Regions from separate parts of the Paenibacillus sp. FSL R7-0312 genome, predicted to be linked through region 1. Evidence: riboswitches for the same ligand, from Rfam matches in the RefSeq annotation. Region 1 holds a riboswitch; the other holds the start of a gene.
What was found. A riboswitch is a leader RNA that binds a small molecule or an ion and turns the genes downstream of it on or off. The one in region 1 is predicted to bind S-adenosylmethionine.

Region 1 (7,453 bases):
AACCGTTTGTCCAGAATGTCAGGCGTGGACCAGGAGGTATTTGCCCAGCTGTGGATTGGAGAGGAGGAGGGGGTATGGCGTCTGGGCTGGCGCGACTTCTCAGGGGAACAGGAAATGGGTGACAGCCTATGGTATGAAGGCGGTTCATGGAATGAAATGCTGTGTGTGTACCGGCATGAGCTTGCAATGAAGATGGGTGACGGTTACCGCCCCCTGATTGATGGTGTATTTCATGAAGATGAGCATCTTAACAGCCGCGGTCAGGAGCAGCTTAAGCTGCAATATTACAGTGAGCAGTACGCAAATGAAACGGTCTATGAGGAGCTATGCTCGTGGCGCAGAGGCAAGGCCTCCAGTGAACGCAAGGCACCCTATATTCTGGCTAGCAACCGTCTGCTGCGGATGATCAGTGCATTTCTGCCCCATACGGCAGAAGAGCTGCTGCAGATTCCCGGGGTAGGTGAAGGTAAAGCCTCGCAATATGGCGCCGACTGGCTCAGTATTACCTCCGGTGTGCAGCGTGAGCATCAATATCCGCTGGGCTGGGTAAGTGATTCGGTGGACGAAGAGAGCTTTGTTTCCTGGCTGTACAAACAGAAGGAGCTGAAATACAAGAAGCAGCTGGAGCGGCTGAGATTGCGGCGTGTGCTGCTTCAGGGGATTGAAGAAGGGCAGGGAATGGAGCAGCTCAAGGGGCTCAGCGGGGTCTCCCGCCGTGAAGTTCTTGAAGCTGTAGAGGAACTGGAGAAGGACGGTTATTCTGTTGAGAAGCTCATTGCTCTTGAACTCAATGAAGTCACTTCCCAGGAACAGAACAATATATGGACAGCTTATGAGCTGATTGGTGATACCTTCCTGAAGCCCGTCCTCTATAAGGCCTATGGCGAGGATTTCTCGCCCGCAGAAGGCCTCGATATGTACTATGAGCGCCTGCGGCTGATCCGTATCCGCTTCCGCCGGGAGCAACCGGCCGGGTTGGGGCTGGCGACGAACCTGTAGGAAGCAGCCTACTTCCCGGAGCTTACCCTGTATCGCGCTTCCCCCTTTCCCGCGAGGAAGCGAGCTGCAGGGTTTTATCTGCGGCCGGCAGTGTCTGCAAATTATTAGGAGAAAGGGGCGATTAGGGGTACTATACCTGTATGCAGTTAAAAAGGAGTGGGACATATGATAGTTACGTTGACGGTTAATCCTAGCGTGGATGCCAGTACGGGTATAAGTAAGGTTGTTCCCGATCATAAGCTGCGCTGCCGTGAAGCCTCGTACAAACCGGGGGGCGGCGGTGTGAATGTGTCACGGGCGATTCATAGGTTGGGCGGGGATTCCCTTGCACTGTATGCCTCAGGCGGACTTCATGGTCAGCTGCTGCACCATATGCTGGAACAGGAGGGCGTGAAGCATCAGGAGATTCCGATCAGCGGGCAGACCCGGGAGAATCTGATTGTCGTGGAGGAATCCACAGGACAGCAGTTCCGGTTCGACATGCCGGGCCCGAGGTTCATCGAAGGCGATTGGAAGCAATGCCTCGAACAATTAATGGCGCTGCCGGACAAACCAACTTATCTTGTAGCCAGCGGCAGTTTACCTCCAGGCTGTCCGGCTGATTTCTATAGCCGTGTCATTGAAATTGTGAAGCCATGGAATGCCAGGGTGATTGTCGACACTTCCGGTGAACCGCTGCAGCTGGCTGCTGATGCCGGAGTTTATCTGCTGAAGCCTAATGCACGGGAGCTTGAAGAGTTATCGGGCCGTACTATAACCGGTGATGAGGAAGTGAAGGCAGCCGCGCTGCAGCTGATCGAAGAAGGGCGGACCGAGGTGGTTGTGGTTTCGCTTGGCGGGGACGGGGCGCTGCTGATTACGGGAGACGGTTGCGAGCACCTGCGGGCACCTGAGGTTCCCGTACTCAGCGTAGTTGGTGCCGGTGACAGTCTGGTAGCCGGACTCGTATATAGTCTGGAACGGGGCTGGCCGCTGCGCAGAGCTGTTCAATTCGGCGTTGCCTCCGGTGCGGCGGCGGTCATGAACCCGGAGCGTCAGCTGTGCAAGCGCGAGGATACGGAGCGGTTGTTCAACAGCATGGATAAGAATACGGCTGGACAACAGTAAATTTAAAGCCCGCCATATACCAAAAAGACGAAGGCTTCCTTTACCCTCCGGGTAATCGGTGCCTTCGTCCTGCGTATTCGTCCGCTGTGCTTCATAGCCAATCCTTCTTGCGGAATATCACCAGCATTCCGCAGCCGAGCGTCACCATGACGGCGATAACTCCATAATAGCCGTACTGGGAGTGAGTCTCGGGAATATTGTCAAAGTTCATACCGTAGATACCGGTAATAACGGTCAGCGGCATGAATATCGTAGTAATTGCCGTAAATACTCTCATGATTTCATTGGCGCGGTTAGCGATACTGGACTGATATGCTTCGCGTAAGTTGCCCATGAGATCGCGGTACGTTTCGAAGGTTTCAGAGATCTTAACCGCATTTTCATAAATATCACTGAAATACTTCTGCAGCTGATCGTCGATCAGGCGGAGGTCTTTTTTGTTCAGCGTGTTGATAACTTCCTTCTGCGGGCCTAGCATCTTCTTCAGCCAGAGAATTTCACTGCGCAGACCGATGATCTCGCTAAGATGCGATTTCTTGGTGTGCATGAGGATGTCTTCTTCCAGCTTCTCAATCCGCGCTTCAATCCGGTCACCTACGGAGAAGAAGTTGTCAACCACAAGGTCGATTAGCAGGTACAGGAAGCGGTCAGGCTCACTGACCTCCTGCTCCCAGAGTACAGGCTTCAGGACGCGCAGCTCATGGATCTTCTGCTTGGTAACGGTGATGATGAAATGTCTGCCCAGGAACACGTTGAGCGCGCGGAGGAAGATTTCCTCGTCATCAAACCGGATACTGTTTACTACGATAAAATAATGGCTCTCATAAATCTCCAGCTTCGGGCGCTGATCCTCTTCACTGAGGCAGTCCTCCACAGCCAGATCATGCAGATTGTACAATGGCTGAAGCTCTACAAGGTCCTCAGCATCCGCATCAATCCAATAGAAACCCTCAGCGGGTGCGGTAAGTGTATCCTCAATATTGTCAATAGTCGTAAAAACCCCTGCGTTTACCAGCCGGATTTTCATCTGATTCACTCCTTCTGTCCCTGGTCTTCTCCAGGGATATGCTAATTAAAGCACAGAGAAAAAATCAGCTTGGCCGGTGGTACAATCTACTGATGAAGGCCAAAAGACGGTCCGAGAGCATGAAGAAGAACTGCCCCCGCCGCCGGCAAGCTGATGTTAATCCTGTGTGGTTGTTCTTTCTGCACGCTTATTCGCGAGCCCGGGTCGCCTTCCATTCTTCTCTCACCTCTTCTTTTCGCCGTTTATGGTTGAAACACTTGTCTAGTATAACGCCCGGGTATGCCTCTTTCAAGATAAATTCTTTTCATTCTCTGGGCCCCTTAAGCATTGTATGGACTTGACGAAAAGGAGGTTCATGATTTAAAGTAAATTTTAAGAATAGTATCTCCGGATGCTTTAGCTTTTCCAACTGAATACAGCTTAATCTTATCAAGAGCAGGTGGAGGGACTAGCCCGATGAAACCCGGCAACCGGCGTGTGAACGCACGGTGCTAATTCTTGCGGAAGCTTTGCAGGACGTTATTTGTCCGGCGGAAGTTCTCTGGCAGATGAGAGAGGCGCATATGACTGCAGATATATGACCTTTCTCGCCCGAGAAAGGTCTTTTTTCGTTGTTTTGGATCAGATTTAACCGCCAAGCGGAACCTAATTTCAGTTAAGGAGTGGAAACAGCAATGCCTATTAAAATTCCCGACAGTCTTCCGGCCAAAGAAGTATTATCCGGTGAGAATATTTTTGTAATGGATGAAAGCCATGCCTTTCATCAGGATATCCGTCCTTTGCGGATCGCCATCCTGAATCTGATGCCGACCAAAGAAACCACGGAAACGCAGCTGCTGCGCCTTATCGGGAACTCACCGCTTCAGGTGGATGTTGTTCTGCTGCATCCCAGCTCCCATACCTCGAAGAATACTTCGGCAGAGCACTTAAAGAGCTTTTACAAAACCTTTGATGAAATCAGTGACCGCCGCTTTGACGGCTTGATCATCACCGGTGCTCCGGTGGAACAAATGGAGTTCGAGGATGTCAACTACTGGGAAGAGCTGAAAGTGATTTTTGAATGGAGCAAGCAGAACGTAACCTCGACCATGCATATCTGTTGGGCCGCGCAGGCAGGACTGTACCACCACTTCGGTGTGCGTAAGGTGAGTCTGCCGGATAAATGCTTTGGAGTGTTTCCGCATACGCTGAGCCATAATAATGTGAAACTGCTGCGGGGCTTCGACGAAGTATTCCATGTGCCGCATTCCCGTCACACCGACGTCTCCCGTGAAGATATAGAGAATAATCCGGATCTGCAGATTCTGGCGGAATCAGAGGAGGCCGGTGTGTACCTGGTTTCTACGCATGACGGCAAGCAGATTTTTGTGACCGGACATTCAGAATATGATCCGTTCTCCCTGAAATGGGAGTATGACCGCGATATCGCCAAAGGCATGGATATTGAGATTCCAAAGCACTATTATCCAAAAGATGATCCCACCCGTACACCGCCGGCCGTCTGGCGTGCCCATGCCAACTTATTATTCGCTAACTGGCTCAATTACTATGTATACCAGGAGACACCCTACGATATCGGAGCGTTTATTTAAAAGTTGTATTTGTATTATAGAAGGATGGGTTGGCGCACAACACATAGTCTATGCTTCCGAAGCAAGTTTTGTCGAAGAATGATCAGGTAGTGTACGCTATACAAAACTAAGCCCATGCTTCCGAAGCCAGTTTGTACGAAGAAATTCAGGGAAGCAAATACTAACAAACTTTTAGGAGGCAATGGAAATGGACGAGAAACTGAAAATTGAGAGCAGACTGGCACAGATTGGTTCGATGGAGGACCCCGCGACAGGGGCGATTAATTATCCGGTGTACAACGCGACGGCATTCCGTCACCCGAGACTCGGACAGAGCACGGGCTTTGATTACATCCGCACCAAAAATCCTACCCGCTCTGTGCTCGAAGATGCGGCAGCGGTACTGGAATCCGGCGATGCCGGCTTCGCCTGCGCCTCGGGTATGGCTGCATTGACTACTGTGTTTACCTTGTTTGGGCAAGGGGATCATCTCGTTGTCTCGCTCGACCTGTACGGCGGAACCTATCGTCTGCTGGAACGGATTCTGTCCAAATACGGCATCAGCGCCTCCTATGTGGATACGAATGATCTGGATGCTCTGGAGGCTGCGCGACAGCCGGGCACCAAGGGTGTATTCATTGAGACACCAACCAATCCGCTGATGATGATTACGGATATCGAAGCGGTATGTACATGGGCCCGCCACCACGGGTTGCTCACGATTGTCGACAATACGCTGCTGACCCCGTTCTTCCAGCGCCCGATTGAGCTTGGAGCAGATATCATCGTTCACAGCGCGACCAAGTATCTGGGCGGACACAATGATGTACTGGCTGGACTTATAGTAACGAAAGGTGCTGAATTGTCTGCTGAAATGGCTGTTCTGCATAACTCAATGGGAGCCGTTCTTGCCCCGAACGACAGCTATCAGCTGATGAAGGGAATGAAGACACTCGCCCTACGCATGGAGCGGCATGAGAGCAATGCACTGGCTATCGCCCGTTATCTGCTGGAGCATCCGGCCATTGCTGAGGTCTTCCATCCGGGGCTTCCGGATCATCCGGGGTATGAAATCCAGAAGCGCCAGTCTTCGGGCAATACCGGAATTTTCTCCTTCAAGGTGAAGGATGCGAGATATGTGGAGCCGCTGCTCCGCCATATCCGCCTGATTGCTTTCGCAGAGAGTCTTGGCGGTGTGGAATCGCTCATGACCTATCCGGCTGTGCAGACTCACGCCGATATTCCGGCGGAAATCCGTGATGCGGTTGGCGTAGATGACCGGCTGCTGCGTTTCTCGGTCGGCATCGAGCATGTGGACGATTTGATCGCTGATCTGGCGCAGGCACTGGAAGCCGCACGCACCGAACTGGAATAGTTCAAGTTGGAACAGATCCGTTCAGTTATCTGAATTTGCAGTCACCTTAAACAGCAGCACCAATGCGGTGCTGCTGTTTATTTAAATATAAGACTCTATGTGGTTTACCTTATAATGTTGTATCCTTCGATTTCTCGCTGAAACGTTCCATCCTAATAAAAGGACGGCAAAATCGTTTTCACTTGGCGAAAGATTTTTCAAGCTCATCCGATTGTGATACGATGGGGGAACGAGTTTGTTTATTTTTTAAATTAAATTCATCTACTATACTTCATAGGATTAAGAGGAGGCTGCGAACGTTGAGTGCAATTGATCTTATTCTAGATAAGACACTTAAAGGTGAACGTCTTCAATTAGAAGACACAATCACGTTGTTCGAAAGCAATGAAATTGAGAAAATGGGCGCGGCTGCGGATATTATTATGAAGCGCTGGCACCCGGACCCGCTGGCTACATTCGTAATCGGGCGCAATATTAACTACACCAATGTATGCGATGTCTATTGCCGCTTCTGCGCCTTCTACCGCAGACCCGGTTCGGAGGAAGGATACGTCCTTCCCGATGAAACTATCTATCAGAAGATAGCAGAGACAATCAGCGTGAACGGGACCGAAATTCTGATGCAGGGTGGAACGAACCCGAATCTGCCGTTCAGCTATTACACGGATATCCTGCGCGGAATTAAGCAGCGGTTCCCGGAGATCACCATGCATTCATTCTCACCGGCAGAGATCATGAAGATGGTCGAAGTATCCGGACTGCCGCTGGAGCAGGTCATGCGCGAGATTCATGCTGCAGGCCTGGATTCTCTTCCCGGCGGTGGAGCGGAGATTCTCGACGACCGCACACGGCGTAAGATTAGCCGGCTCAAAGGCTCCTGGCGCGAGTGGATGGATGTTATGCAGACCGCGCACCGGATCGGCATGAACACGACGGCCACAATGGTTATCGGCCTCGGTGAGAGTATGGAAGAGCGGGCGCTGCATCTGCTTCGTGTACGTGAAGCCCAGGATGAGTGCATTGCGAACAAATATGATTCCGAAGGGTTCCTGGCCTTCATCTCCTGGACCTTCCAGCCGGATAATACGAACCTTAAGCTGGACCGGCAGACACCGGAGGAATACCTCAAGACTGTGGCGATCAGCCGTCTGGTGCTGGATAATATTAAGAACTTCCAGTCCTCCTGGGTCACGATGGGCCCTGAGGTCGGCAAGCTTTCACTGCAATACGGCTGCAATGACTTCGGCAGCACGATGATCGAGGAGAACGTAGTTTCCTCGGCGGGCGCGACCTACAAGGTCAATATCGAGTCCATTACACAGCTCATCCGCGAAGCAGGCAAGATCCCGGCGCAGCGCAACACGCGTTACGACA
Region 2 (7,453 bases), 4.3 Mb from region 1:
AGCAGGGCGGATCTACCTTTCGGGGGAAGAAAATAGCACTGCAGAACCGAAAGTAAGCAGGGGCTTCCGTAACTTAACCTGGTTTACTGCGTTATATTCTTATATGGTCGTGTATATTGGGGCTTATGTAAGCCATACCGATTCGCAGGGGGGCTGTTCAGGCTGGCCGCTGTGCAATGGGGAATGGATTCCGGAGCTGTCTGGCGGGGTGGGCATTGTATTCATACACCGGCTTGCAGCGGCGCTGCTGTTCCTGCTGACTGCTATTCTGGGACATCTGGCTTTCTGGAAATACAAAGAGCTGACGGAGCTGAGGGCTCTGGGTGTTGCCGCAGTACTGCTCTGCCTGATGCAGGTATTCAGTGGAGCTGCTGTGGTTCATACGCTGTATAATGAACGACTGTACATCTTTACCGCGTTGTCGCATATTTTGCTGATTGCCGGCTTGTTTGGGGTTCTATGTTATATGAGTGTCCGTGTCTGGCAGTTAAGCGGAACAGGCAAGAAATTATAAGATTACCGTTAAGGGCATGGGTAAGGTTCGGGCCCGGTTCGAGGAGGAACGTTTAGTGGGATACGGTAATTTGCGACAATGGATCGAACAGCTCCGCAGGGACAAGGATCTTGCCGTGATTGATGCTCCGGTTGATCCGCATCTGGAGCTGGCCGAGATTCACCGCCGGGTAGCCGCTGAGGAAGGCCCGGCGCTGCTGTTTACAAATGTACAAGGAACGCCGTTCCCGGTTGCAACCAATCTGTTCGGTACTGTCCGCCGGGTGAATAAGGCCTTCGGGACCCGCCCGGAGCAGTTAGTGAAATCCATGACGGCAGCTATGGAGACGATGATTCCGCCATCAGCTGCCGGACTTTGGAGAGAAAAGGGCTTGCTGCTTGACCTGATCCGAGCAGGAACCAAAAATATACCGCAAGGTGAAGCACCGGTACTAGGCATCTGCCGCAGCAGTAATCCGCTACAGGAATTGCCCCGAATTACCAGCTGGCCTAAGGATGGAGGGCCGTTCATCACCCTTCCTGTGGTCTATACAGAGAGTATAACCAACCCCAAAGACCATAATCTCGGGATGTACCGGGTCCAGATTTATGATGACAGCACCACCGGCATTCATTGGCAAATTCATAAAGGAGGGGGCTTCCATCACCGTCAGGCTGAGCTGCTGGGGGAGACGATTCCGGTCTCTGTCTTTATCGGCGGGCCGCCTGCCCTGATTGCGGCCGCTGTTGCCCCGGTGTCAGAGCGCCTTCCGGAATTGATGCTGGCATCCCTTATGCAGGGCGGGAAGCTTCCTATGGTGCAGGACCCCCTAGGCGGTCACCGTATTCCATCAGAAGCCGAATTCTCCATCCGCGGGCGGGTGTCTCCGTTTGAGCGTAGACCGGAAGGCCCGTATGGCAGTCAATCCGGCTATTATTCGCTGCAGCATGATTTTCCCGTAATGCATGTGCAGCGGATGTGGCACCGCAAGGATGCGATTTTTCCGGCCACGATTACCGGCAAACCCCGACAGGAGGATTATTATCTGAAGGATTATCTGCAGCGGCTGCTGGCTCCGGCCTATCCGTTAATGATGCCTTCTGTAAAAGCACTGTGGGCGTACTCGGAATCCGGCTCGAACGCCTTGGCGTCTGCGGTGATGAGAGAGAGCTATCCGCGTGAGGGACTGGCTTCGGCCTTCCGTATCCTGGGGGAAGGCCAGCTCTCTTTAACGAAATTCCTGCTCCTGACGAATGAAGCGGTTGAGCTTACGGATTTCCCCAAACTGCTGGAAACCGTGCTTGAACGCTTTAATCCGGCATCAGATCTGGTGATCTTCGCTAACACCTCCATGGATACCCTTGACTATACCGGCCGCAAGCTGAATCATGGCAGTAAGGCTGTGATGATGGGCACCGGCAACCCGGTGCGTGAACTGCCTAGAACCTATACGGAGGGTCACCTTCCAGCAATCACCGACGCCGTGCCCTATTGCGGCGGATGTTTAGCCGTTTCCGGAGCATCCTATATAGAAGACCCTGAGCTTCCCGTCAGGCTGGCCGCTTCCTTCCAGGAGAAGGGCACAGCCTGGCCGCTGATTGTTCTGGTGGACGATGCTGCAGAAGCAGTGCGCACACAAACGTCCTTCCTGTGGACAGTGTTCAGCCGGTTTAATCCGGCGGATGATATTTATGCGGAGACCCATGTATTGCGTAACGCAATCAGCTATTCGCTGCCTATTGTAATAGATGCCCGGATGAAGCCGGGATACCCGGAGGAGCTGGTTCCTCATGAGGACACGGTTGAACTGGTGAACCGGAACTGGAATCGTTATTTCCCTCATTTTTAGATCTTAAGTATTCTGAGGAGGACAAATATGCTGCGGACATTACTGGGAGAGCCGCCCCGCGAGAATAGCGGGGTACTGGCCGAAGCCATGGACAACATGGCGAAGGTCGCCTCCATGCTGCGCAAGGAGATGAACGCACATGAAGACCGTGACCATGAATACCGCAAGCTGGAAATATGGACACGCGGTCTGATCTCATCGCTGGACGAGCTGGAACAGAGCTGGTTCGCCGCCGCCTTTTACCGGAGGTCGGTAGTTGCCGGTTATATGGATGATATGTCGCCCACGGAGCAGGGGGAGTACGCCAGGTATGTGTATTTTTATAAGGACGGCTTCATCCGGGTGTTCTCCCTGCTGGACAAGCTGGGTACGGTCCTGAACAGTCTGTATGATCTGAATACAGGGAAAGTCAAAGCACATTTCTCATACTTCACTGTGCTTCGCCAATTTCAGCTGCTTCAGGCGCACAACCCGCTGGCCAATGAGCTGGAGAGGATCAGGAACTCTTACCGCGAACCGATAGAGAATCTGCGCAAACGGCGCAATGCCGAGATTCACTACATGAACGCTGAGATGACGGATGATCTCTGGCAGCGCCATCAGGGGCTGCATGACAAAATCCAACTGGAGGATCTTGACAGCCATCTGGAGGATTTGAAGCAGAGCCTGGAGATGGTGTGCAAATCTTTGTCGGCTGCCTTCAGGTACAGCAATGAGCAGTGGCACAAGAATAAAGCTGCATCCAGCAAGCGTTCAGAGCACGTACAGCCGTAAAAACTTACCTTTGACAAAGAACCGGAAACTTAATATACTTATGCAAGTATTTACTTCTAACATGAAACGGCATATATAACTTCATACTATAATCTTATCGAGAGCGGCGGAGGGATAGGCCCGATGAAGCCCGGCAACCGATTTGTCACAGCATAGCTGCTGTTCTGCAAATGTCATGGTGCTAATTCCTACAATGCCGCTGAGTTTGCGGTCTTGGCAGATGAGACGGCATTGTTTACTTCACACACATGGCCTCTTCCGATCTGCACGGATCGTAAGAGGTCTTTTTTGTTATAAATTGCAGGGAAGAAGGAGGACGGGGCGATTGATAGAGCTGAAAGATTTGACGAAAGTATACGGTAAAGGAAGCAAGGCCGCGACGGCGCTTTCCGGACTAAGCCTGTCGATTAAGAAGGGGGAGATATTCGGTGTAATCGGTCACTCCGGTGCCGGCAAAAGCACGCTGATCCGCTGCATTAATCTGCTGGAGCGTCCGAGCGAGGGTGAAGTATGGGTAGATGGGGTGGAGTTGACGGCACTCAGCCAAGGACAGCTGCAGGAGCAGCGGCGCAAGATCGGGATGATCTTTCAGCATTTCAATCTGCTCTCCTCGGCAACTGTATATAACAATATCGCCTTTCCGCTGCGGCTGGCCGGAACCTCCAAGACGGAGATTGAGCGGAAGGTTCGGGATCTGCTGGCTCTAGTCGGACTTGAGGAGCACCGGAACAAATATCCGGCTCAGCTGTCCGGAGGCCAGAAACAGCGGGTCGGGATCGCCCGTGCTCTGGCGAGCGATCCTGATGTTCTGCTATGCGATGAAGCGACTTCAGCGCTGGACCCGCAGACAACGGATTCAATTCTGCGCCTGCTGCTGGATATTAACCGGAAATTTCACTTGACCATTGTGCTAATTACGCATGAGATGCATGTCATTCAGAGCATTTGTGACCGGGTGGCTGTCATTCATGGGGGTGGGATTGTGGAGCAGGGCGACGTTTCCCAGGTTTTTCTGAAACCAAGGCATGAGGTTACGAAAGAATTCATCCGCAGTGAAACTCAGGCAGACGGACCGCTGCGGCAAGCGATTGATGCTGTACATGCCGGATATACTAAGGCGGTCAAAATTACTTTTCTTGGGCAAAAGACGTACGAATCGACCCTTTCGCATGTGGCGCAGGGAACCGGAGTTAATTTCGCCATTCTCCAGGGAACCATTTCTACTATTAAGGATGTCCCTTATGGTCAGCTGATTGTGCGGTTTGAAGGGCCATCCGGTGCCGTGGAAGCAACACTTACCGAACTTGCGGCTCAAGGCCTTGATGTGGAGGTGATTTCTTAATGGGCGGACTGGATTTTAGCGCGATTAACTGGGAAGAAATGCTTGATGCCACGGTTGCAACAATGAAAATGTTAGCTTTTTCAGGAATATTCACAATTATCCTTGGTTTACCGCTCGGCATTGTGTTATATTTATGGGGCAGATCTAATAACACTATTATCAGGGCTGTTTACTCGGTATTATCGTTCGTCGTAAATATTCTGCGTTCAGTTCCCTTTATTATTCTGATGGTTGCCCTGATTCCGTTCAGCAAGTCGATTATGGGTACCTCGATAGGTGTACTTGGAACGATTCCGGCGCTGGTGATTGGCGCGGCTCCATTCTTCGCCAGACTGGTAGAGACCGCACTGCGGGAGGTTGACCGGGGGATCATCGAAGCGGCGCAGGGTATGGGAGCATCCACGCAGCAGATCGTTATGCGCGTATTGCTGCCGGAGGCCCGTCCGGGCCTGCTGGCCGGAGTAACCATAACCGTTGTTACGCTTGTCTCTTATACCGCAATGTCAGGGATGATAGGCGGCGGGGGTCTGGGTGACCTGGCGATCCGCTACGGCTATTACCGTTATGAGAAGGAAGTCATGATTATCTCGGTGGCCCTGATGGTCATTCTGGTGCAGCTGCTGCAAATGGCAGGCGACCGGCTGGTAAGACATTTTACACGGAAATAAGGTACGTCCATATAGCCTTATTCATACAAAACATACGGATTAGAGGGGGATTTACAAATGAAAAAAGTACTGCTCACATTCTTCAGCCTGACCATGATATTGGTGCTCGCGGCTTGCGGCAACAATAACACTGCGAATAATGCGGCAAACTCTGCGGCTACAACGGCGCCAACGGAAGCTGCTGCAGAACCGTCCACTGAACCTGCTGCAGAACCGGTAACCCTGGTCATTGGAGCTTCTCCTGTACCGCATGCGGAAATTCTGAAAGCTATTGCCCCGCTGCTTGAAGCACAAGGCATTACGCTTGAGATCAAAGAATTCACGGATTATGTCCTTCCGAATACACAGCTTGCCGAGAAGGGGCTGGATGCGAACTTCTTCCAGCACAAGCCTTACCTGGATGACCAGAATGCCAAGAACGGCACGGAGCTTGTATCTGTAACCGCGGTTCATGTTGAACCTTTCGGCGCTTACTCTAAGAAGATCAAATCGATCGACGAACTGGCTGATGGTGCCAAGGTTGCCATCCCGAATGATGCTACTAACGGCGGACGCGCATTGATCCTGCTGGCCAAGAATGGCCTGATTACACTAAAGGATGATACCAATATCGCTTCCACCAAAGCCGATATCACCGAGAACCCTAAGAAGCTTGAAATCATTGAGCTGGATGCAGCGATGCTGCCGCGTCAGCTGGACGAAGTAGATCTGTCGCTGATCAACACCAACTTCGCGCTGGAAGCGGGTCTGGTTCCAACGAAGGATGCTTTGTTCATCGAAGGAACGGATTCCCCTTATGCCAACCTGCTGGTAGCCCGTCCGGACAACAAAGATTCCGATGCGATCCAGAAGCTGGCTGCAGCCCTGAACTCTGCAGAAGCCAAAGCCTTCATCGATGAGAAATATGAAGGTGCAATTATCCCTGCATTCTAAGCTTGAATCTTAGCTGAATATCTAATAAGTGAAGACCGGAGGACGCCCGTAAGCCAGAAATGGCTGCGGAGCAGCTTCTGGTCTTTTTGCAAGCCGTATAGCAGAAACTGTTAATACATCTATTCTCTGCCTAGAGGTTGAACCTACATGAGAAATCCTCTATAATAAAAAAAATCCCGGCCTTCTCATCGGAGGCCGGGATGATCTATGATACGGGATTAGAATACTTGAATAACTTCTTCCACGCCTTCTACTTCTTCAACAAGAGCGCGTTCGATCCCGGCTTTCAGCGTGATCGTGGAGCTTGGGCAACTGCCGCAGGCACCCATAAGCTTCAACTTCACGATGCCGTCTTCTACATCGATCAGTTCGACGTCACCGCCATCGCGCTGCAGGAACGGACGAAGTTTATCGAGCACTTCCAATACTTCATCGTACATGGTTGCACTTTGTACATTCTCACTCATTTCTCAATCACTCCTTTCGTATGTTTATTATAGTACAAAAAGTTAAAAAATAAAATGGTTAGCGCAGAATAGGGAGATTATCATGAGACCAATTATAGAATTTTGTGCCAGTAATATCGGACATGGTACAGAAAAGCTCAAAAATAAGCTGGAGCAAAACCCCGAATACGATGTGGTGGAGTACGGCTGTCTGAACAACTGCGGACAATGTTATCTGCAGCCCTTCGCCATGGTCGACGGGGAGATTATTGAAGCCGAATCCGCCGACGGACTTGAAGAGGCGATTGAAGCAGCCATTAAAGAGGCTGAGGCATGGGATAGCCTTGAGATCGATTAAACCGCAGCCGTTTGTCCTACCCGAAATGACGCTTAGACATCCAGAGAACGCCGCTTTTGAGCAGGCGTGGAACACGGCCCATGACGGAGCGGCGGCCCATCAGGCCAAAGCCGGCATTTTTACCCAGTGAGCCGAGAGTGCCCTTAAGCTTGATCTTATGCAGCTTCGGGGTCTCACCACGCCATAGGGCCTGAATAATCTGTGCGACCTGTTCTCCTTGTGCACCTGCCGCCTGTGCGCTCGGTGCGAAGGGGAGACTGGCGCAATCTCCAATCACGTACACCTCCGGATAGTCGGCCACATTGTAATAATCGCCCACAATGATCCGTCCTCCACGGTCTTTGGGGAGTTCAAGCTGCTGGACCACCTGCACCGGCTGAATGCCGGCAGTCCAGACCGTAACATCAGCAGGAATTGCCTGGGTGCCATTGAAGATGGCATCCTTTTCTACATGGGAGACGGATACCCGTCCCATGGTCTCCACATGATGCTCATTGAACCACTCCTCCACATACTGTGACAGCTTGGCCGGGAAAGAAGACAATACCCGTTCCCCGCGGTCCAGAATGGAGATGTTCAGATCAGGCCGG

Region 2: it holds a riboswitch for S-adenosylmethionine, as region 1 does, so the genes downstream of both, MKX70_RS11200 (methionine ABC transporter ATP-binding protein) here and metA (homoserine O-acetyltransferase MetA) in region 1, are expected to answer to the same signal.

Annotation. Positions count from the first base shown of each region.
Region 1 covers NZ_JBBORE010000001.1:6,877,872-6,885,324, reverse strand. Annotated here, with positions in the region: gene MKX70_RS29865 (HRDC domain-containing protein) at 1-999, shown strand, start outside; gene MKX70_RS29860 (1-phosphofructokinase family hexose kinase) at 1,165-2,106, shown strand; gene corA (magnesium/cobalt transporter CorA) at 2,198-3,133, opposite strand; SAM riboswitch class I at 3,557-3,688, shown strand; gene metA (homoserine O-acetyltransferase MetA) at 3,808-4,725, shown strand; gene MKX70_RS29845 (aminotransferase class I/II-fold pyridoxal phosphate-dependent enzyme) at 4,913-6,079, shown strand; gene mqnC (cyclic dehypoxanthinyl futalosine synthase) at 6,379-7,453, shown strand, end outside.
Region 2 covers NZ_JBBORE010000001.1:2,535,437-2,542,889, forward strand. Annotated here, with positions in the region: gene MKX70_RS11185 (COX15/CtaA family protein) at 1-514, shown strand, start outside; gene MKX70_RS11190 (UbiD family decarboxylase) at 570-2,342, shown strand; gene MKX70_RS11195 (Cthe_2314 family HEPN domain-containing protein) at 2,370-3,116, shown strand; SAM riboswitch class I at 3,208-3,343, shown strand; gene MKX70_RS11200 (methionine ABC transporter ATP-binding protein) at 3,442-4,458, shown strand; gene MKX70_RS11205 (methionine ABC transporter permease) at 4,458-5,126, shown strand; gene MKX70_RS11210 (MetQ/NlpA family ABC transporter substrate-binding protein) at 5,184-6,059, shown strand; gene MKX70_RS11215 (NifU family protein) at 6,278-6,526, opposite strand; gene MKX70_RS11220 (YuzB family protein) at 6,609-6,863, shown strand; gene MKX70_RS11225 (NAD(P)/FAD-dependent oxidoreductase) at 6,880-7,453, opposite strand, start outside.